DNA from 3 places in the Bradyrhizobium sp. BRP20 genome. Region 1 is predicted to be linked to each of the others. Evidence: predicted binding sites of a transcription regulator. Region 1 holds the regulator's gene; each other region holds the start of a gene.
What was found. Region 1 encodes PhoB, which activates phosphate uptake and scavenging genes when phosphate is short. Its sites were predicted from a motif close to TGTCATNNANCTGTCAT; they were not measured.

Region 1 (7,270 bases):
CAGGAGGTGAAGGGCGAAGGCGTGGTCGGCGAGCAGCCGATCCTCGCCCCCGGCGAACGCTTCGAATACACCTCCGGCGTGCCGCTCTCGACCGCCTCGGGCTTCATGACCGGCCGCTACCAGATGGTCAGCGAAACCGGCGAGCGTTTCGAGATCGACGTGCCGACGTTTTCGCTGGACAGCCCCGACAACAAGCGGGTGTTGAATTAGAGAGGCGAGTTCGCCGTAACCGGGGCATCCAGTACGCCGCGGCCTCTCGTTGCGATCAGCATCGTCTCGGAGTACTGGATCGCCCGATCAAGTCGGGCGATGACACCGCGCGTGTGGCACTGCTCCACTCGACATTGCGAGTGCAGCGACGCGGGTAGGCTCAGGCGTCCTCGACGCCCGCCTCGTGCGGCGTGAACTGATACACCGACGAGCAGAACTCGCAGGTGACGACGACCTTGTCGTCCTTGACCATGGCGGCGCGGTCGTCGTGCGAGAAGCTCTTGAGCATCGCGGCGACCGCATCGCGCGAGCAGGAGCACCGCGCCTCGAGCACCTGCGGATTGAACACGCGCACGCCGCGCTCGTGGAAGAGGCGGTAGAGCAGCCGCTCGCCGGAGAGCTCGGGATCGATCAGCTCGACGTCTTCGACCGTCTCGATCAGCGAGCGTGCCTCGACCCATGCATCGTCTTCCGCGACGCTGTGCACCTCGGTGCCGTCGGGCGCATCGCCGGGATGCAAGTCCGCCTGCCGCGCGCGCTCCGGCGCCTTCGGCAGAAATTGCATCAGCATGCCGCCGGCGCGCCAGCGATGCTTGCCGCCGTCGCTCGAGCGCCACTCCTCGCCGACCGCGAGGCGCACGCGCGTCGGGATCTGCTCGGAGCGCAGGAAATATTCGTGGGCGGCGTCTTCCAGGCTGCCGCCGTCGAGCGCAACCAGGCCCTGGTAACGGCTCATGTCGGGGCCCTGGTCGATGGTCATGGCGAGATGGCCGCGGCCGAGCAGCGTGCCGGAATCCTTGGCCGTGCCCAGGCGCGAGGCGTCAAAGCGCGCATAGGCGCGCAGGCGGTCCGGGGCCTTGTAGTCGACCACCAGGAACGACACCGGACCGTCGGTCTGGGCCTGAAGAATGAAGCGGCCCTCGAATTTCAGCGTCGAGCCGAGCAGCGTCGTCAGCACGATGGCCTCGCCGAGCAGCTTGCCCACGGCTGCGGGATAATCGTGCTTGGTGAGGATGTCGTCGAGCGCGGGGCCAAGCCGCACCAGGCGCCCGCGCACGTCAAGCGCGTCGACCTCGTAAGGCAGCACGGCGTCATCGATCGGAACCGATGATGGCGCGCGAACCGGGCCTTCAGGCCCGGTGTTCATGTCAGGAGACTGGGAAACCATGGCGCTTTATCTGGGGTCGGAGGGCGGAAATGGAAGGGGGCGCGTTCCGGATGCGATGAGGGTGCACAACGCTACAGCAAGCTCGGTGTCGTCCCGGGGCGCGCAACGCGCGAGCCCGGGACCCATAACCACAGGACCACGTCATCGAGCGAGATGGCAACTCCGAGTCTTCGCCAAACGACTTCCTGCGGATCTGCGCGCGCTTTTGGCGCGCTTGTCCGGGACGACAATTGCGTGTGAGGCCGCAGCCGGGCTTCCAGCGCGCCTACTTCACCGCGTCGAAGCACCAGGCCAAGATGCCCTTCTGCGCGTGCAGGCGGTTTTCGGCCTCGTCGAACACGACCGATTGCGGCCCGTCGATCACCTCGTCGGTGACCTCCTCGCCGCGATGGGCCGGCAGGCAATGCATGAACAATGCGTCCGCCTTGGCCAGCGACATCAGCTTGGCATTGACCTGGTAGGGCTTGAGCACGTTGTGGCGGTGCTCGCCCTCCTTGTCGCCCATCGACACCCAGGTGTCGGTGACGACGCAATCGGCGCCGCGCACGGCGGCTTCCGGATCGGTGCCGAGCACGATCGGCGCGCCCGTCGCCTTGATCCAGTCGCGCATGGCCTTTTTCGGTGCGAGCTCCGGCGGCGTTGCGACATTGAGCTGGAATTTGAAGCGCTCGGCGGCATGGGCCCAGGACGCCAGCACGTTGTTGTCGTCGCCGGTCCAGGCCACCGTCTTGCCCTCGATCGGGCCGCGATGTTCCTCATAGGTCATGAGGTCGGCCATCACCTGGCAGGGATGCGAACGCCGCGTCAGGCCGTTGATGACGGGCACGGTGGCGTTGGCCGCAAGCTCCAGCAGCGCATCATGGTTGAGGATGCGGATCATGATGGCGTCGACATAGCGCGACAGAACCCGCGCGGTGTCGGCGATGGTCTCGCCGCGGCCGAGCTGCATCTCGGCGCCGGTGAGCATGATCGCCTCGCCGCCGAGCTGGCGCATGCCGACGTCGAACGAGACGCGGGTGCGGGTCGAGGGACGCTCGAAGATCATCGCCAGCGTCTTGCCCTCGAGCGGCCTGACCGGCTGCTGCGCCTTCTGCTTCGCCTTCATGGCGGAAGAGGCGGCGAGCATGCTCTTGAGCTCCGAGAGCGGCAGCTCGTTGATGTCCAGGAAGTGCTTGGGAGCTTTGTTGGGCGTCGTGCTCATCAGCTTGCCGCCCGCTTGGTCTGGCTGGAGGAGATCGCAGCGCAGGCGCGCTCTAACCGGCCGACGCTGTCCTCGATCTCCGCTTCCGTGACGATCAGGGGCGGCAGGAAGCGCACGACATTGTCGCCGGCCCCGACGGTGAGCAGCTTTTCGGCGCGCAGCGCCGCGACGAGATCGCCCGAGGGCACCACCGCCTTGATACCGATCAGCAGGCCCTCGCCGCGCACCTCGCTGACGATTTCGGGATGACGATCGATCACGGAGGCGAGCTTCTGCTTGAGCAGCAGCGACATCTTCTGCACGTGGTCGAAGAAGCCGGGCTTGAGCATGACATCGAGCACGGCGTTGGCAGCCGAGATCGCGAGCGGATTGCCGCCGAAGGTGGAGCCGTGCGAGCCGGGCCCCATGCCGGCCGCCGCGTCCGCGGTCGCCAGCACCGCGCCGATCGGAAAGCCGCCGCCGAGCGCCTTGGCGAGCGACATCACATCCGGTGTGACGCCGGTGCGCTTGTAGGCAAAGAGCTCGCCGGTGCGGCCCATGCCGGTCTGCACCTCGTCGAAGGCGAGCAACAGGCCGCGCTCGTTACAGAGTTCGCGCAGCGCCCTCAGGAAGGCGTGAGGTGCAGAACGAACGCCACCCTCGCCCTGGATCGGCTCGATGAGAATGCCGGCGGTGTGCGGACCAATCGCCTTCTTCACGGCGTCGAGGTCGCCGTGCGGCACCTGATCGAAGCCGTCCATCGGCGGACCGAAGCCCTCGAGATATTTCGCAGAGCCGGTGGCGGCGAGCGTCGCCAGCGTGCGGCCATGGAAGGCACCCTCGAAGGTGATCATGCGGTAACGCTCCGGATGCCCCTTGGAGAAGTGATGGTGGCGCACCAGCTTGATCACGCCTTCCAGCGCCTCGGCGCCGGAATTGCAGAAGAACACGAAGTCCGCAAAGCTCTCATTGCAGAGGCGGCTTGCGAGCTTCTCGCCGTCAGGGCTCTGGAACAGGTTCGACATGTGCCAGAGCTTGGTCGCCTGCTCCTGCAACGCCTTGACCAGCGCGGGATGGACATGGCCGAGCGCATTCACCGCGACACCCGAGGTGAAATCGAGATAGCGATCGCCGTTGGTCGCGATCAGCCAGCAGCCTTCGCCGCGCTCGAAACCGAGGTCGGCCCTGGCGAAAACGGGGAGCAAATGCGGCGCTGCGCTGTTAGTCATGACGTCACTTGAATGTTGCGGACGGTGTGAGGCATGCATTGCGCGACGCACCATCGACCGGCCCCGGAAAACGAAACGTGCCGCCTTTTAAGGGCGGCACGTGGCACTATCTTATGCCTGGCAAGACGGGTGTCAATGCCGCCCGGAAAGCCTCGCGAAACGCTGATTCCGTAGTCTTGCGGTGCCGATTTTGCGGGTTTTTCACCACGGAACATGTGGAAGCGAGTCGGCGGACTCTTGCGCGGGAGTCACGCCATATTGTAGCGTTTGGACTGTCAGATACGACATCTCGTGCAGCAGTTCTGATCCCAGAAGTCCTCATGTACCGGCGTAAACGTTCGGGCGTCTTGAGCGCGCCCGGCGAGCCTTAAGGGATTCTGACGGCACGGGTTTTTCAAGGCTAAAGCATTCGCTGCGAAGGCCCCAGGATGGCAGGCGCGCAGCGAGGGAAAGGGTGCAATGACGGTTTTGACCTGGTCCGATGATCGCGTCGAGCAGCTGAAGAAGCTCTGGGAGGCCGGACTTTCGGCCAGCCAGATCGCGGCGGAGCTCGGCAATGTGACCCGCAATGCCGTGATCGGCAAGGTGCACCGGCTCGGCCTGTCCGGCCGCGCCAAGAGCCCTTCATCGGCAGCGCCGCGGCCGCGCAAGGCACGGCCCGCGCAGCATATGATGCGGGTGACCCGCCCCGTCGCGCGCGGCAACACCGCGTTGGCGCAGGCCTTCGAGGTCGAGTTGGAAGCCGAGCCGGTTACCTACGACAACGTTGTGCCGATGAGCCAGCGGCTGTCGCTGCTGGAATTGAACGAGGCGACCTGCCACTGGCCGGTCGGCGATCCCTCGAGCCCGGATTTCTTCTTCTGCGGCGGCAAGGCGCTCTCCGGCCTGCCCTACTGCGCCCAGCATTCGCGCGTGGCCTATCAGCCCGCAGCGGACCGCCGTCGCGCAGCACCGAAACCGGGCACGCGGTGAGCTTGCGGAATTCCCTGATCGCCAAGCTTTGATCGCCAAGCTTGATCGCCAAGACTGCAGCCGTCACACGATGACGGCTCCCAATCGCTCGGTGTCATCCCCGCGAATGCGGGATCCGTAACCGCGGGGCGCAATCGTTGCGCGAGATGGTCACTCCGAGTCTTCGCCAAACCACGTCCTGTGGCTAATCGCGAACAGCGCAAGCGCTCGCGCTGAGATCCCGGGCTGGCGCTGCGCGCGCCCCGGGATGACGGTCGAGATCGGCGCCGCAGTTCGCCAAACCAGCTGTCGCTGGCGCTTTATGTCTGCTCAGCCTTCGCGAAGCGATCGTCCAGCGCGTAGCCGGCGCCGCGGACGGTGCGGATCGGGTCCTGCTCGCGGCCGAGATTGAGCAGCTTGCGCAGGCGGCCGATATGCACGTCGACGGTGCGCTCGTCGATGTAGATGTCGCGGCCCCAGACGCTGTCGAGCAGCTGCTCGCGCGAGAACACGCGGCCGGGATGCTCCAGGAAGAACTCCAGCAGGCGATATTCGGTCGGACCGAGATCGATCGGCCGGCCCGAGCGCGCCACGCGGCGCTTGTCGCGGTCGAGCTCGATATCGCCATAGGCGAGCACGGTGGCGAGGCGCTCGGGGCTCGCGCGCCTGAGCAAGCCCTTCACGCGCGCAAGCAGCTCCGGCACCGAGAACGGCTTGACGATATAATCATCCGCGCCGGTCGCGAGCCCGCGCACCCGTTCGCTCTCCTCGCCGCGCGCGGTGAGCATGATGATCGGCAGCTGCTTGGTCTCGGGGCGGGTCCGAAGCCGCCGGCACAGCTCGATGCCTGACAGGCCCGGCAGCATCCAGTCGAGCACGATCAGATCGGGAATGTGCTCCTTGAGGCGGGTGTCGGCGTCATCGCCGCGCATCACCGTCTCGACGTCATAGCCGTCGCCTTCGAGGTTGTAGCGAAGAAGCTCGGTGAGAGCTTCCTCGTCCTCAACCACCATAATGCGTGCGCCCATGTGGTCGTAGCTCCTTAAGTCGTCAGGTGTTCGGCACCGTCGTGGCGAAGGTCGTCATGTCGCCCTTCGGCCGCTTGTCGGTGATCGCCTGGCCCTCGATCATGTAGAACACGGTCTCGGCGATGTTGGTGGCGTGGTCGCCGATCCGCTCGATGTTCTTGGCACAGAACATCAGGTGGATGCAGAACGAGATGTTGCGCGGATCCTCCATCATGTAGGTGAGGAGCTCGCGGAACAGCGAGGTGCAGATGGCGTCGACTTCTTCGTCGCCCTTCCACACCGCCATCGCCGCCGGCAGGTCGTGCGCGGCATAGGCGTCCAGCACCGACTTGACCTGCTGCTGCACGAGGTCGGTCATGTGCTCCAGGCCGCGGAACAGCTTGAGCGGATGGAAATCCGTCTCCAGCGCCGCGACGCGCTTGCCCATGTTCTTGGCGAGATCGCCGATGCGCTCGAGATCGGTCGCAACGCGCATCGCGCCGACGATCTCGCGCAGGTCGACGGCCATCGGCTGGCGGCGGGCGATGGTGAGCACGGCGCGCTCCTCGATGCGCTTCTGCAGCGCGTCGAGCTCGACGTCGGTGGCGACGACGCGCTGGCCGAGCGCGACGTCGCGGCGGATCAGCGCGTCGACGGAATCGACGATCATGCGCTCGGCGATGCCGCCCATCTCGGCGACCAGGCGGGTGAGCTCCTGAAGGTCGCTGTCGAAAGCCTTTACGGTATGTTCAGAACCCATGTTCCGTCTCCTCAGCCGAACCGGCCGGTGATGTAATCCTGCGTGCGCCGATCGCTCGGCGACGTGAAGATCTTGCTGGTGTCGTCGAACTCGATCAACTCGCCGAGATACATGAAGGCGGTCTTGTCGGAAACGCGCGCCGCCTGCTGCATGTTGTGGGTGACGATCGCGATCGTGTAGTTCTCGGACAATTCCTGGATCAGCTCCTCGACCTTGGCGGTCGAGATCGGGTCGAGCGCCGAGCAGGGCTCGTCAAACAGGATCACCTCGGGCCGCACCGCGACGGTGCGGGCGATGCAGAGGCGCTGCTGCTGGCCGCCGGAGAGCGACAGGCCGGAGGCATTGAGCTTGTCCTTGACCTCGTTCCACAGCGCGCCACCGCGCAGCGCCTTCTCGACGCGGTCGTCCATCTCGGACTTGGAGATCTTCTCATAGAGACGAATGCCGAAGGCGATGTTCTCGTAGATCGTCATCGGGAACGGCGTCGGCTTCTGGAACACCATGCCGACCCGGGCGCGGAGCAGGTTGAGGTCGAGCTTGGGGTCGAGGATGTTGGTATGGTCGAGCAACAGCTGACCGTCGGCGCGCTGGCCCGGATAGAGGTCGTACATCCGGTTGAAGATGCGCAGCAGGGTGGACTTGCCGCAGCCGGACGGGCCGATGAACGCCGTGACGCGGTTGGTGCCGAGCGCCAGGTTGATGTTCTTCAACGCGTGGTGGTCGCCGTAGTAGAAGTTGAGGTTGCGCGCCGTGACCTTGGCGGGC
Region 2 (7,270 bases), on a different contig from region 1:
CGCCAACCGGCGCCTTGCGGAGATTCCCAGGACATCGCGCAACAGCTCTTCTTTTGCCACTATCCCGAGCCAGGTTGGTGCAAACCGACAGAACAGGGAGGCAGTGCCATGACGATGAGGCCGGATCCTACCTTTCACGCATCGCCCAAGCTTGCGATGGAAGCGCCTGCGGAGAATTTTGCTTACACCTTGCTGCTCAGTCCGGATTTCTCAAAGCCGGATGCTCTCGCGGTCATCGACGTCAAGCCGGGATCGCCGACCTATAGCCAGATCGTCCATACCGTAGCGATGCCCAACAAGGGCGATGAGTTTCATCACTTCGGCTGGAATGCTTGCTCCTCCGCCCTGTCGCCGCTCGCCGGACACGCCTTCATCGAGCGGCGCTATCTCATCATCCCGGGGCTGCGCTCGTCGCGGATCTACGTGATCGATACCAAGCCCGATCCGACGCAGGCCAAGATCCACAAGATCATCGAGCCAGAGGAAGTCTTCAAGAAGACCGGCTACTCGCGGCCGCACACGATCCATTGCGGGCCGGACGGCATTTACGTGAGCACGCTGGGCGGCGGCGGCAAGGACGGCACCAATGGACCTCCGGGCGTCTTCATCATGGATTGCGAGACGTTCGAAGTTCTTGGACGATGGGAGATCGACCGTGGCCCGCAGACGCTGCATTATGATTTCTGGTGGAATCTGCCGCGCGATTACATGGTGACGAGCGAATGGGCGTTACCGCCGCAGTTCGAGAACGGGATCGTCCCGGAAGATCTGCTTGCGAACAAATATGGCCATCATCTCCACTTCTGGGACCTTCGCGCGCGTCGCAACGTCCAGACCATCGACCTCGGCGCCAATCATCAGATGGCGCTGGAGGTGCGCCCCGCGCACGATCCGGTTCGCGAGTACGGCTTCGTTGGCGTCGTGGTCGACACCACCAACCTCGAAGCGTCGATCTGGACCTGGTGGCGCGAGGACGGAAGATTCCATGCCGAGAAGACGGCGACGATCCCTCCCGAACCCGCGCCCAAGGAGAAGCTGCCGCCGCTGCTGCAGGGATTTGGCGCCGTGCCGCCGCTGGTGACGGACATCGACCTGTCGATGGACGACCGGTTTCTCTATGTCTCGTGCTGGGGCACGGGTGAGATGCGCCAGTACGACGTCAGCGATCCCAGAAAGCCGAAGCTTGCGGGCTCAGTCCACATCGGCGGCATCGCGCGCCGCACGCCCCATCCGAACGGCAAGCCCTTTGCGGCGGGTCCGCAGATGGTCGAGATCAGCCGCGACGGCCGGCGCGTGTACTGGACCAATTCGCTCTATTCCACCTGGGACGACCAGTTCTATCCCGACGGGGTTCCGGGCGTGGAAGTCATGGCCAATGTCGGTCGGAACGGCGGCCTCGAACTCGACAAGGACTATTTCGTGAGCTTCCCCGACGGATATCGTGCGCACCAGATCAGGCTCGAGGGCGGCGATTGTTCGACGGACTCATTTTGCTACCCGTCGGTCTAGATGGGACGCAGGCGAGCCCGGCCCTTGGCTGGCTGTGGCTCGCGCTTGTTGCGAGCGGTCTCTACCACGGGGTCAATCCGGGAATGGGATGGCCGCTCGCCGTTTCGGCCGGGCTCATGGACAAGAGCCCCCTCGCGCTCTTCCGTGCATTGTGGGCTCTGGCGGCCGGGCACCTCCTGGCAACACTTCTCGTGCTGCTGCCGTTCGCCTTCCTGCTCGTACTGGCCGAATGGCAGCGTCCAATCCAGATCGTCGCGAGTCTTCTCGTCATCGGCTTTGGCGTCTACCGGCTGATCGACCGGCGTCATCCGCGCGCGCTGGCACGAATTCCGCCGACGCAATTGGTGCTCTGGTCATTTGCCGTCGCCATCGCTCACGGCGCTGCCCTGATGCTCGTGCCGATCTATCTCGGGCTCTGCCAGGCCTTCGAGCTCGATGCCGGCCATCAGGCGGCGGGCGCGCTGATGACGGCAAATCTCGGGATGGCGGTGCTGGTGTCGCTGGTGCACGTTGCCGCCATGGTCGGCGCCGGCGGATGTCTGGCGTGGCTGGTCTACCGCCATCTGGGACTGAGGTTCGTCTCGCGAAGCTGGTTCAACCTGGATGCAGTCTGGGCGACCAGCCTCGTTCTGGTTGGCGCGGTGGCACTCGCTTTCAATCTTGCGGCCTCGCGCTGAGGTCTACCGCACCAAAGCCCACTCGTCGATGATGCGAAACCGCGCCTTGGCATCATCCTGCTTGAACAGGGCAATGCGATCGATCGCGAGCGTCTCAATCCCCAGCGCCGCAAACCGTGTTCGCAGCATCTGAAGGATCGGCCCGCGCCGCTCCGCATCCAGCCGCCCCGTCAGCGTCATGTGGAAGCGGAATTCTTCCATCACGTAAGGATAGCCCCAGCGGTCGAGATAATCGCGCTGCCGCTCGCTGAGCTTCTCCGGCTTGCGCCGAGCGCGATCTTCCGCCGTCAGCGCGGCGCGAAACGGGTCGAACTCGCGAACGCAATCAGCGGCAAGTTGCTGGAGCGTTTCCATCGGCTCGGCCGGAATAACGGCAATGAAGCCGCTGATGGCATCGACCATCGGTCGAATTGCCGGGATAGGCCGTGTCTTGCCCGCGAAGGCCGCGCAGGCGGCCATCAGCTCGGCTTCGGTCTTGCCAGGCGCCAGTGCCATCGGTGCCTTCAGCGTGGCGTGAAAGCCGTATTTGCGAGGATCGGCGCTGACCTCGCGCCAGTCCGGCGCGACCTGCAGCGCTTGTTGCAGAAACGGCAGCTCGTCTCCGGTATAGGCGTCATAGCCGAGCAGCTCGGCGCCGAAGCGGGAGAGGGCGCTGTCGCGGCCTGCGGCATAATAGATCGCGTAGCGGGGGAAACCTGTCATTGCCTCAGCATAACCAATTTACGCCGCGACGACAGTCTCGCGCGGCGCCGCCATTGCGGTGAGCAGCCGCGTCGCGTCGGTGAGATGCACGAGCCTGCCGCCTGAGATCACCGCGATCAGCCGCGGCCGCAGCTTCACGTTGTCGTCGACGAGGAGAATGTCAGCGCGGCGTCCCTCCGCGAGCAGGCCGCGATCGGTGAGGCCGGTCGCGCGCGCCGGGCCGGCGGAGACCAGATCCCAGGCCTGAGCCAGAGGCACCACGCCATCGGCGGCCAGGCGGAACGCGGCGAGCAGCTGCGCGGGATAATAATAGTCAGACGCCAGCACCGAGCAGAGCCCCTTGGCGATCATGTCGGAGGCCCTGGTCCAGCCGGTGTGGCTGCCGCCGCGCACGACGTTCGGCGCGCCATAGACGATGGCATCGCCGTGGCTGGCCGCAGCCTGCGCCGTCTCCTCGTTGATCGGAAACTCCGCGATCAAGGCGCCGAGCTCGCGAAAGTCCCGGCGCGTCGCCGGGCTCGAATCGTCGTGCGAGAGCATCCGCACCTCGGCCCCGCGGGCCGCAGCGGCCAGGCGTGACACCGAGGCGGGCACCTCGTCGGCGCGCGAGACCACGCGCTCGACCAGCCGGTCGAATTCTTCACTCGACAGACCGGTGCGCTCCACCATGCGGTTGCGCTTGCGTGGGTTGGAGATGTCGGCAACGACGCCGTCCATATGATCGTTGAAGGCGAACAGGTCGACGCGGCCCTCGCTGAGCCACTGTGCGATCTCCGCTTCGGCATCGAGATTGAAGGTCTCGTGCCGCAGGTGGAAGCGGGTGTCGGCAGCGAACTGCGGACGCTGCCGCTCGATCGCCTCCATCAGGCCGCGCGCATTGTCGGCGCTTCGCAGGCCCGGCTCCCACGAGCAGGTCGTGGCGTGAAACACGGTGGTGATGCCGTTGCTGATCGCCTGGCGGTCGCTGTCGGCGAGCGCGACGTCGATCGGAAAGTCGACGCCGGCGCGCGGCATCATCTGCCGCTCGAAGGCATCGCCATGCAGATCGACGATGCCGGGCAGCACCAGCAGGTCACGGGCATCCAGTGCCAGCCGCGCCCGGCCGCGAGAAGCATCGACCTCTGCAATGTCTGTTCCGGAGACGAGAAGAGAGGTTTCGACGAGCTCGGCGCCGATCAGGGCCCGGCCGCCTTCGATGAATATGTCTGTCACGCGACCGCGCTTCGTTTGCTGGCAGGAGAATTGGCGAGTGAGCTCGCTTTTGCTTCGTATGCCGAGAGGAAATCTTCAATCCCGAGCTTGCGGAAATTGGGCAGCGCCTCGCGCAACTTGTCGTGATCCCAGTCCCACCAAGCAAGCCTTGCGAGCCGTCCGGCGATCTCCTCCGAGAATCGCCGCCGCACGATGCGGGCCGGATTGCCGGCGACGATGCTGTAGGCCGGCACGTCCTTGGTGACGATCGCGCCGGCGGCGATCACCGCGCCGGTGCCGATGTTGCGGCCCGGCAGCACGATCGCGCCATGGCCGATCCAGACGTCATGGCCGATATGAACGTGATGCCGGCGGCGCCAGTCGAAGAACTCGAGATCGTCGCTCTCACCTTCGAAATAGGCGCTGGATCGGTAAGTGAAATGCGCCTGAGTGGCGCGATGCATCGGATGGTTGCCGGGATTGATGCGGGTCATCGCCGCGATCGAGCAGAACTTTCCGATGGTGGCGTAGGTGATCTGCGCATCGTTCACGACATAGGAATAATCGCCCATCGCGACTTCATGCAGGATCGTGCGCGCGCCGACTTCGGTGTAGGCGCCAAGCCTGGTCTCATGCAGCTTGGCCGAGGGATCGACGGTCGGCTGAACCGAAAGAGCTTTGGCCATGTTGCATCCGAAGTGCGAGGGCGGGAGTCTTTCTTCGAGCGGCCGGATGACGGTGTCGTGACAATGAGATGACAGGGGATGACGTGCGTAGGATGGCCGCACTGCAGCAGCCTTGTCACACAAGTGTTAACCACGGGCGTTAGCGGTTGGCTCCAGCTACTCTGGAGCCCCTCGATGCTGGTGGTTGAAGGCCTGACGTGTCGCTTCGGCGCGAAGGCCGCTGTGGACGATGCTTCGTTTCAAGTTTCCCCTGGCGGCTTCGTCGGGGTGATCGGGCGATCCGGCGCCGGCAAGTCGACATTGCTGCGGTCCATCAACCGCCTCATCGAGCCCTCCGAAGGCCGCATCCTGTTCGAAGGCGTCGACGTCACCGCGCTGCGCGGCAAGGAGCTGCGGCAGTGGCGTGCGCGGTCGGCGATGATTTTTCAGCAGTTCAACCTCGTCGGCCGGCTCGACGTCCTCACCAATGTGCTGATGGGGCGGCTGTCGACGGTGCCGACATGGCGGTCGCTGCTGCAGCTTTGGCCCGAAGAAGACAAGGCCATCGCGATGTCGGCGCTCGAGCAGTTCGACATGGCTGCCATCGCGGCCCAGCGCGCCGACCAGCTCTCGGGCGGTCAGCAGCAGCGCGTGGCGATCGCGCGGGCGCTGGTTCAGCAGCCCGACATTATCCTTGCCGACGAGCCGATCGCCTCGCTCGATCCCCGCAACACCAAGATCGTGATGGATGCGCTTCTGCGCATCAACAAGCATTTCGGTATCACCGTGCTCTGCAACCTGCATTCGCTCGATCTCGCCCGCAGCTATTGCGACCGCCTGATCGGCATGGCGGCCGGACGCGTGGTGTTCGACGGCGCGCCGGCGGCCTTGACCGATCATATCGCGCGCGAGCTGTACGATCTCGAGGCGAATGAGGTCATGGATGTTGCGCCCGCGGATGCATCGGTCGGCACAGCAGTTCCTGCCCTCCGCACGGTTGCCGTGGCCTGATCGCTGCTTCTTTAAATCGAGCCTAGCGCAGAGCCGGAACTCGACAGTTTCATAACCTTGAAATGGGGGACGTCATGATAGACCGTCGTACGATCGTTGCCGCTGCGGCGGCCCTGGCATTTTCAGTTTCAGCCGCTGCGGCGCAGGACTGGAAGGCGAGATATCCTGAGTTGATCTTCGCAAAAGTCCCCGACGAGAATGCCTCCGGCACCACCAACCGCTGGACGCCTTTGACGGAGTACCTGTCCCGCGAGCTTGGAACGAAGGTCACGCTGCGCATCGCCAATGACTACGCCGCGGTGATCGAAGGTCAGCGTGCAGGAAACATTCACATCGCGATGTACGGCCCGGCGTCCTACGCGCGTGCCTACATCATTGGCGCGAAGGTCGAACCGTTCGCGATCGAGGTGAACGGCGACGGCACCAAAGGCTATTACTCGGTTCTCTATGTCAAAAGCGATTCGAGCTACAAGGACGTCAAGGACCTGCAAGGCAAGAACCTCTGCCTCGTCGATCCCAATTCGACTTCCGGCAACAACGTGCCGCGTTTCGCGATGAACAAGATGGGCATCGACCCGGAAAAGTTCTTCGCCAAGGTGGTCTATTCGGGGAGCCATGAAAACGCGGTGATCGGGCTTTCCCAGGGCACCTGCGACGCGGCGTTCAACTGGTGGAACGACGAGAAGGAATCGAACCTGCTCCGGATGGAACGGAAGGGCATGGCGAAGGCCGCTGATTTCAAGATCATCATGAAGTCCGAGCAGATCGTGAACTCGCCGATGGCCTATCTCAGCAGCCTGCCTGACGACCTCAAGGCGGCGATCAAGAAAGCCGTGCTGGAAATTGCGGTGAAGGACAAGGCGGCTTTCGACAAGATCTATGAGGGGAAGCAATTGCCCTACGTCGAGGTCGACCACAAGGCGTATGAGGCCGTGATCGAACTGACCAAGTTTGTCGACAGCATTCGTAAGCAGAAATCCTGAGGGAAACGAAGGGTTGGACAAGGCGGGCAGATTGCAAGATCTGCCCGTCGGCTCTTCCGAACATCCCATGCGAACAGCAGTTCCCGAATTTCCGGAAGCCAGGCTGCGTGAGCTTGCCGATCGCTATGCGGCTGCAATTGCCGCCAAGCGCCGCCGCGTATGGCTCGGTGCCGCCGTCCTGATCGCCGTTGCCATTGCCGCGGGCTGGATGGGCGAGGTCAGTCTCGGAAATTTTGTCGAGAACTTCTGGCGCTTCCCGGCCTATTTCCTCAGCATCGCACCCAAATTTTCGTTCGCGACCGCATGGAGCGATTTGGCGGACTGGCTGTGGGGATTGCCGCGCTGGGCACGGCTTCTCGGGGATACGTTGCTGATAGCCTATATGGGCACCCTCTCGGGTGCGCTGTGCGGTTTCGCGCTTTGCTTCCTCGCCTCGGCCAATCTCGTGAAATCAGGAACGACTGTTTTCGTCACCCGGCGCGTTCTGGAGTTTTTCAGGACCGTGCCGGAGATCGTGTTTGCCCTGATCTTC
Region 3 (7,270 bases), on a different contig from region 1:
ATTGTCGACGAACTTGCCGTAGGCCGAGAGGTCCAGGATCTTCTGGTCGATGATGAAATAGCGGCCGACCTCGGCCCCGAGCATGATGCGCGCGCGCGAGAGCGCCGACGAGCCGACGTTGAGCGGATCGAGCCCGCCGGTCTCCTGGAACGCGGCGCTGGTGGCACGCACATATTCCAGCGCGCCCTTGGGCACGATGCGCATCTCGTCCTTGGTCCAATAATAGCTGATCTCGGTCAGCGCGCCGTCCACGGCGGCGCGATAGCGCGCGGTCGCAAGGCCAAGGCCGGTATCGCGGCTGGAATGGACCTTGCCGAAGCCGTGCACCACGGCAAACGCCCAGGTCCACGGGCCCTTGTCGACGGAGCCGCTGAAGCCGAGCTGGGTCAGATCGAGGGTTGCGGATTGCAGCGCCAGCGGCACGTCGACGTCGGTGTGGCTATGGTCGACGGAGAATCCGATGTTGACGCCGGGTGCGAGCCGCGCGCCAAAGCCGGCAACGCCGCCGAAGGTCTTGCGCTTGTCGCCGACGAAGTCGCCTTGCGCATCGGTGCGGACCGAAAGGCCATAGCCCTCGAACCAGGTGCGGTAGCGCGGATCTTCCGCAGCCGCCGAGGCGCCGCCGCCGCCCGGATTGGTGCGGAACGCCCGGTTGACGCCGCCGGAGGCCTGATTGCCGAGCCGCTCCAGAAAGCCTGAGCCGAAATTGAGCATGCTGTTGCCGGCTGACTGATTTTGATTGGTCGAGGTCGGCGACGGAATCGGGGTCGGTGACGGCGTGGGTGTCGGCGTGGGCGTCGGGGTCGGTGTGGGCGTGCTTTGCGCGAAGCCGGGGCTCACGGCCGCCATCGTCACGACCAGGGCAAACGCCATCGCAAGCGCAGCCGCGATCCGGCGGACGCGGGTGAGCCCGATCGTCTGCCGTGTCCCGGAGAGCTGCGCGGCGCAGCGCATGACGATGAATCCCGAAAGCGAAGTGGCAGCGCGCAAAAATGCAACACGGTCTGCAGCGCTTGCGGCGATTTGGGCCGAACTGCCACGAAGGGTCAACCGGTTGGCGCATAACGGCCGAGGCTATTGCACCGATTGTGGTTCTGCTGCCACAGGTCGCAAATTGCGCTTGAAGGCACCCGGCTTGGTCTTGAAATCCGCGCGCGGCTTGCTAGCCGGCGAATTTCATGTTGCAATATCGGTCACAATCGGAATTGGCCGTTTGCTGTGCGTTTCGCGACATTGCGCCTCAAGACTCGAACAGACTTCCGGGAGCCCGTTTGTGGCGTGGCACGCGAAAAAGCGGCCGCGTCGTTTTTATATCTAGTGGAGGAGACGAGCGATGCCGCAAAAGGGCACCGTCAAATGGTTCAACCCGACAAAGGGCTATGGGTTCATCAAGCCGAATGGCAGCGACAAGGACGTGTTCGTCCACATCTCCGCCGTCGAGCGTGCCGGACTCTCTACCCTCAACGAGAATCAGGTGGTTGAATTCGACCTCGTGGAGAACCGCGGCAAATCATCCGCGGAGAACCTCAAGGTTTCCTGATGTCTCTCGCGGCATGCGAGCGACCATGACGTTGCCCCCGGCTCTGCCGGGGGATTTTGTTTGTGGCGCCGAAACGGCGACGACTCTTCAGCGCGCCACCGGCGCAACCAGAAAATTCTCCGACGCTGCGCTTCCCGCCGTCCTGCAGACGTCGCCCTCGATACGGACCTTGCCGGTCGCGAGCAGCCGCAGCGCCTCGGGATAGATGTGGTGCTCGACCTCGAGGATGCGCTCCGACAGCGTCTCCGCGGTGTCGTGGTCGCTGACGGGAACCGCGCCCTGCATCACGATCGGGCCGGCATCGGTCTCGGGAATGACGAAGTGCACCGTCGCGCCGGAGAGCTTGACGCCGGCGCGCAGGGCCTGGCCGTGCGGGTCGAGGCCGGGGAACGATGGCAGCAGCGAGGGATGGATGTTGAGCATCCGCCCGTACCAGGCCTTGGTGAACTCGGCCGTGAACAGGCGCATGAAGCCGCCGAGACAAATCAGCTCGATGCCGTGCTTGTCGAGCGCGGCCTGCAGCACCGTCTCGAAGCCGGCGCGGTCCTTGCCGAACGGCTTGCTTTCGATCACCTCGGTGGTCACGCCGCTCGCCCGGGCGCGTTCGAGGCCGGGCGCATCCGCCTTGTTCGAGATGACGAGCGAGATCTCCGCCGGGAAATCCGCGGCGGCGGCTGCCCTGATCAGCGCAGCCATGTTGGAGCCGCGCCCGGAAATCAGGATGGCGACGCGGCGCTTCATCACGGCGCCAGTCATTATAGCGCCATGTCGAGGTGGCCGTTATAGATGACGCGGTGCTCGCCCTCGCCCGGAATCACGGTGCCGAGCTGCGCCACGGTCTCGCCTGCGTCGGTGAAGACTTCGACGACCTTGTCGACCTTGTCGGGCTCGACGATCGCGATCATGCCGATGCCGCAATTGAAGGTGCGCAGCATTTCCAGCTCGGCGATGCCGGCTTGGGCCGCCAGCCATTTGAACACCGGCAGCACCGGCAGGCGTGCCAGGTCGATGCCGACACCGAGATGCTTCGGCAGCACGCGCGGGATGTTGTCGGTGAAGCCGCCGCCGGTGATGTGGGCGAGCCCCTTCACCGCCCCGGTCTCGCGGATCGCGCGCAGGCAGGATTTGACGTAGAGCCTGGTCGGCGTCAGCAGCGCGCCGCCGAGCGTCATCACCGGCGCGAACGGCGCCTGCGCCTCGAAGCCGAGGCCCGACTGCTCGACGATCTTGCGGACCAGCGAGAAGCCGTTGGAATGCACGCCGGACGAAGCGAGACCGATCACGGCATCGCCCGCGGCGATGTCCTTGCGCGGCAACAACGTACCGCGCTCGGCGGCGCCGACGGCAAAGCCGCCGAGATCGTAGTCGCCGTCCTTGTAGAGGCCGGGCATTTCGGCAGTCTCCCCGCCGATCAAAGCGCAGCCGGATTCGCGGCATCCCTCCGCAACGCCCGCGACGATGGCGGCCGTGGCCTCCGGATCGAGCTTGCCGCAGGCGAAATAGTCCAGGAAAAACAGTGGCTCGGCGCCCTGGACCACGAGGTCGTTGACGCTCATGGCGACGAGGTCGATGCCGATGCCGCCATGCAGGCCGGTCTCGATCGCGATCTTGACCTTGGTGCCGACACCGTCGGTCGCGGCCACGAGGACCGGATCCTTGAAGCCGGCCGCCTTGAGGTCGAACAGGCCGCCGAAGCCGCCGATCTCGGCATCGGCGCCCGGCCGCGCGGTGGCGCGCACCATCGGCTTGATCAGGTCGACCAGGCGGTTGCCCGCGTCGATATCGACGCCTGAATCGGCGTAAGTGAGGCCGTTTTTGCGGTCGGTCATGCCCGATTTCCAGTGGGTTTGCGGCTGGTTACGTTGAATTCCGGGGACGCGCAATGGCTCGCATGGCGCTCCCCGCTATACTATGTAGACATATCAACCGGTTCAGCCTGCAACGGGCCGGATTTGAGGTCAGAACCGGTGCCGGGAAGCGCTTTCGTGAGTATTCCGAATATCATTACCTTGGGCCGCATCATGCTGGTCCCGATCATCGTCTGGGCCATCGTGTCGAGCCAAATGGAGGTGGCGTTCGCCGTCTTCCTGATCGCCGGCATCAGCGATGCCGTGGACGGCTTTTTGGCCAAGCGCTTCAACATGACGAGCGAGCTCGGCGCCCTGCTCGATCCGCTCGCCGACAAGGCGCTGCTGGTCTCGATCTACATGGCGCTCGGCATCTGGGGCGCGATCCCGCGCTGGATCGTGATCCTGGTGGTCTCGCGCGACATCATGATTGTCGCCGCCGTGATCGTGTCCTGGTTGTTCGACCGGCCGGTCGAGATGAAGCCGTCGAAAGTCTCCAAGCTCAACACGGTGGCACAAGTGGCATTCGCAGCTTTGGTGCTGGCGGCGCTTGCCTTCGGCTTCAAGCCCGCGCCTTATGATATCATCCTGATGGGTCTCGTCACGGTCTTCACGCTCTCCTCCGTGTCGCTCTATCTCGTCGAGTGGCTGCGGCACATGAGCACGATCGAGGCCAAATGAGCGGGGAAGCAGCCAGCAAAAGGCCAAGTCCCGCACCATCAAGTCGAATCTCTACAAGCGGGCCGGCGCGCCGGCATGGAGCAGAGCAAGCGTGGCAGGCCGCGTTCATCCCCGACAATTGGCGTTTGCGCTTCCGCATGCGGAGAGCCTCAGCCGGGACAACTTCCTCGAAGGCCCCGCCAATGCGGCCGGTCTCGGCCTCATCGACGGCTGGCCGGAATGGCCGAACCGGATCATGTGGCTGGCGGGCCCGGAGGGAAGCGGCAAGAGCCATCTCGCCGCGATCTGGGCCGAGGAAGCCGGCGCCCGCTCGACCACCGCCAATGCGCTGACCGCAATGGACGTGCCCGGCGCGCTCGCCACCGGCGCGCTGGTGGTCGAGGATCTCAAGGCTGGGGACTTCGACGAGCGTGCCCTGTTTCACCTGATGAACCTCGCCCGCGAGGACGGCGCCTACGTCCTGTTCACCGGCCGCGAGGCGCCGGCCGCGCTTCCGATCGAGCTTCGCGACCTGCGCTCGCGCCTGCGGGCCGTTCCGGCGGTCACGCTGCTGCCTCCCGACGACCAGCTGTTCCGCGGCCTCATCGTCAAGTTCTGCGCCGACCGCCAGCTCAATGTGGACGAGAGCGTGGTCGGCTACCTCGCGACGCGCCTGGAGCGGTCCTCGGCTGCCGCCCGGCGGGCCGTCGAGCTGCTCGACAGCGAAGCCCTACGGCTCGGCCGTCCCGTCACCCGGGCGCTGGCCGCTGAGCTGCTCCGGGACGCCTGACAAGCTCGCGGGCCCGCTTGACGCGGCGCGGGGGCGGAACATCAATGTCATCGAAACGTCATCGCTCTAACACATGCTCCCGCCGATTTTTGCGCTTGAGTCGCAATTGGGGTGAACTGGATGGACCGACTTCTGATGGACTCTGCGCAAGCTGTTGAAACGAAAGAGAAAGCCCCGGAAACCGAGAGCCTTCCGGCGATCGCGTCCAGTCCCGAGCGGTTCATCAACCGCGAGCTGTCCTGGCTGCATTTCAACCGCCGCGTCCTGGAGGAATCGGTCAACCCGAGCCACCCCGTGCTGGAGCGGGTGCGATTCCTGTCGATTTCGGCCAATAACCTCGACGAGTTCTTCATGGTTCGCGTCGCCGGCATCAAGGCCCAGGTCCGCGAGGGCATCGCCGAGCGCAGCCCCGACGGCCTGACGCCGTCCGAGCAGCTGGCGCTGATCAACCGCACCGTCTCCCAGCTCGCCTCCGACCAGCAGGCGATCTGGCGCGACCTGCGCGCCACGTTGGCCGAGGTCGGCATCGTGCTGGTCGACGGCAAGGACGTCACAAAGGCGGAACGAACCTGGATCGAGGACTACTTCCTCCACAACGTGTTCCCTCTCCTGACCCCGCTGGCGATCGATCCGGCCCACCCCTTCCCGTTCATTCCGAGCCTCGGCTTCACCATCGCGCTGCAGCTCACGCGCGCCGCCGACGGCAAGCAGATGAACGCCCTGATCCGCATGCCCGGCAAGATCGACCGCTTCATCCGCCTGCCCGCGGATGGCACGGTGCGCCTGATCTCGCTGGAGCAGGCCACCGCCCTGTTCATCAACCGCCTGTTCCCCGGCTACAATCTGCACGGCCAAGGCGCCTTCCGGATCATCCGCGACTCCGAGCTCGAAATCGAGGAGGAGGCCGAAGATCTCGTCCGCCTGTTCGAGACCGCACTGAAGCGCCGCCGCCGCGGATCGGTGATCCGGCTCGAGATCGACGCCAAGATGCCGGAGCAGCTGCGCAGCTTCGTGCAGCACGCGCTCTCCGCCGCCGACGACGAGATCTTCCTGGTCGACGGCGTGCAGGCGATGAACGAGCTCTCGCAGCTCACCCGCCTCGACCGGCCCGACCTCGAATTCACCCCTTACGTGCCGCGCCACCCCGAACGCGTGCGCGAGCATGGCGGCGACATCTTCGCCGCGATCCGGCAGAAGGACCTGATCGTCCACCATCCCTACGAGTCGTTCGACGTGGTGGTGCAATTCCTGCAGCAGGCCACGCGCGACCCCGACGTCGTTGCGATCAAGCAGACGCTCTACCGCACCTCCAACAATTCACCGATCGTGCGCGCGCTGGCCGAAGCGGCCGAAGCCGGCAAATCAGTCACCGCGCTGATCGAGCTGAAAGCGCGGTTCGACGAAGAAGCCAACATCCGCTGGGCACGCGATCTCGAACGCGCCGGCGTGCAGGTCGTCTACGGCTTCCTCGAATTGAAGACGCACGCGAAGCTCTCGATGGTGGTGCGCCGCGAGGGCGGCAGCCTGACGACCTACGTCCATACCGGCACCGGCAATTATCACCCGGTCACCGCGCGCATCTACACCGATCTCTCCTACTTCACCTCGGACCCGACGATCGGCCGCGATGCCGCGCGCGTGTTCAATTTCATCACCGGCTATGCCGCGCCGAGCGATCTGGAAAAGATGGCGGTGTCGCCGCTGACCTTGCGCAAGCGCATCATCGAGCACATCCAGGGCGAGACCGCACATGCGCGGCATGGCCGTCCCGGCGCGGTCTGGATGAAGATGAACGCGCTGGTCGATCCTGATATCATCGACGCGCTCTACGAGGCCTCGCAGGCCGGTGTCCAGGTCGAGCTCGTGGTGCGCGGCATCTGCTGCCTCAGGCCCGGCATTCCCGGTCTGTCGGAGAACATCCGCGTCAAGTCGATCATCGGCCGCTTCCTGGAACATGGCCGAATCTACTGCTTCGGCATGGGCCAGGGACTGCCGAGCGCGAAAGCGGCTGTGTATATCTCGTCCGCCGACATGATGCCGCGCAACCTTGACCGCCGCGTCGAGGTGCTGTGTCCGCTGCAAAATCCGACGGTGCATCAGCAGGTTCTCGAACAGATCATGGTCGCGAACCTGAAGGACAATGAGCAGAGCTGGCAGTTGTTGCCGGATGGGTCTTCAACGCGTATGAAGACCGCGAAGGGCGAGGAGCCTTTCAACGTCCACAACTACTTCATGACGAATCCGAGTCTGTCTGGCCGTGGAAAGTCGCTCAAGGAATCCTCGCCGCGTCGTCTCACGCGCCGGAACGAACGTCATCAATCCTGATCGGGGATTTGCGACGTGAAGCGGCCGCGCAAGCGCGGCTCGAGCGTCGCGGTTATCGACATAGGCTCCAACTCGGTCCGCCTCGTCGTCTACGAGGCGCTGGCGCGC

Region 2: a site for PhoB is predicted at 4,823-4,839, ahead of phnC (phosphonate ABC transporter ATP-binding protein). Genes of this name have one in related genera too.
Region 3: a site for PhoB is predicted at 4,883-4,899, ahead of I6F33_RS06730 (RNA degradosome polyphosphate kinase). Genes of this name have one in related genera too.

Annotation. Positions count from the first base shown of each region.
Region 1 covers NZ_JADYVY010000001.1:108,528-115,797, reverse strand. Annotated here, with positions in the region: gene apaG (Co2+/Mg2+ efflux protein ApaG) at 1-210, shown strand, start outside; gene I6F33_RS00520 (Hsp33 family molecular chaperone) at 371-1,378, opposite strand; gene argF (ornithine carbamoyltransferase) at 1,644-2,579, opposite strand; gene I6F33_RS00510 (aspartate aminotransferase family protein) at 2,579-3,787, opposite strand; gene I6F33_RS00505 (GcrA family cell cycle regulator) at 4,247-4,759, shown strand; gene phoB (phosphate regulon transcriptional regulator PhoB) at 5,059-5,766, opposite strand; gene phoU (phosphate signaling complex protein PhoU) at 5,789-6,505, opposite strand; gene pstB (phosphate ABC transporter ATP-binding protein PstB) at 6,517-7,270, opposite strand, start outside.
Region 2 covers NZ_JADYVY010000016.1:108,219-115,488, reverse strand. Annotated here, with positions in the region: gene I6F33_RS29865 (selenium-binding family protein) at 109-1,509, shown strand; gene I6F33_RS29860 (hypothetical protein) at 1,593-2,186, shown strand; gene I6F33_RS29855 (DUF1045 domain-containing protein) at 2,190-2,888, opposite strand; gene I6F33_RS29850 (alpha-D-ribose 1-methylphosphonate 5-triphosphate diphosphatase) at 2,907-4,100, opposite strand; gene I6F33_RS29845 (chloramphenicol acetyltransferase) at 4,097-4,765, opposite strand; gene phnC (phosphonate ABC transporter ATP-binding protein) at 4,940-5,755, shown strand; gene phnD (phosphonate ABC transporter substrate-binding protein) at 5,830-6,738, shown strand; gene phnE (phosphonate ABC transporter, permease protein PhnE) at 6,806-7,270, shown strand, end outside.
Region 3 covers NZ_JADYVY010000002.1:439,671-446,940, reverse strand. Annotated here, with positions in the region: gene I6F33_RS06760 (autotransporter domain-containing protein) at 1-954, opposite strand, end outside; gene I6F33_RS06755 (cold-shock protein) at 1,334-1,540, shown strand; gene purN (phosphoribosylglycinamide formyltransferase) at 1,628-2,281, opposite strand; gene purM (phosphoribosylformylglycinamidine cyclo-ligase) at 2,296-3,369, opposite strand; gene I6F33_RS06740 (CDP-alcohol phosphatidyltransferase family protein) at 3,526-4,068, shown strand; gene I6F33_RS06735 (DnaA/Hda family protein) at 4,160-4,837, shown strand; gene I6F33_RS06730 (RNA degradosome polyphosphate kinase) at 4,973-7,162, shown strand; gene ppx (exopolyphosphatase) at 7,178-7,270, shown strand, end outside.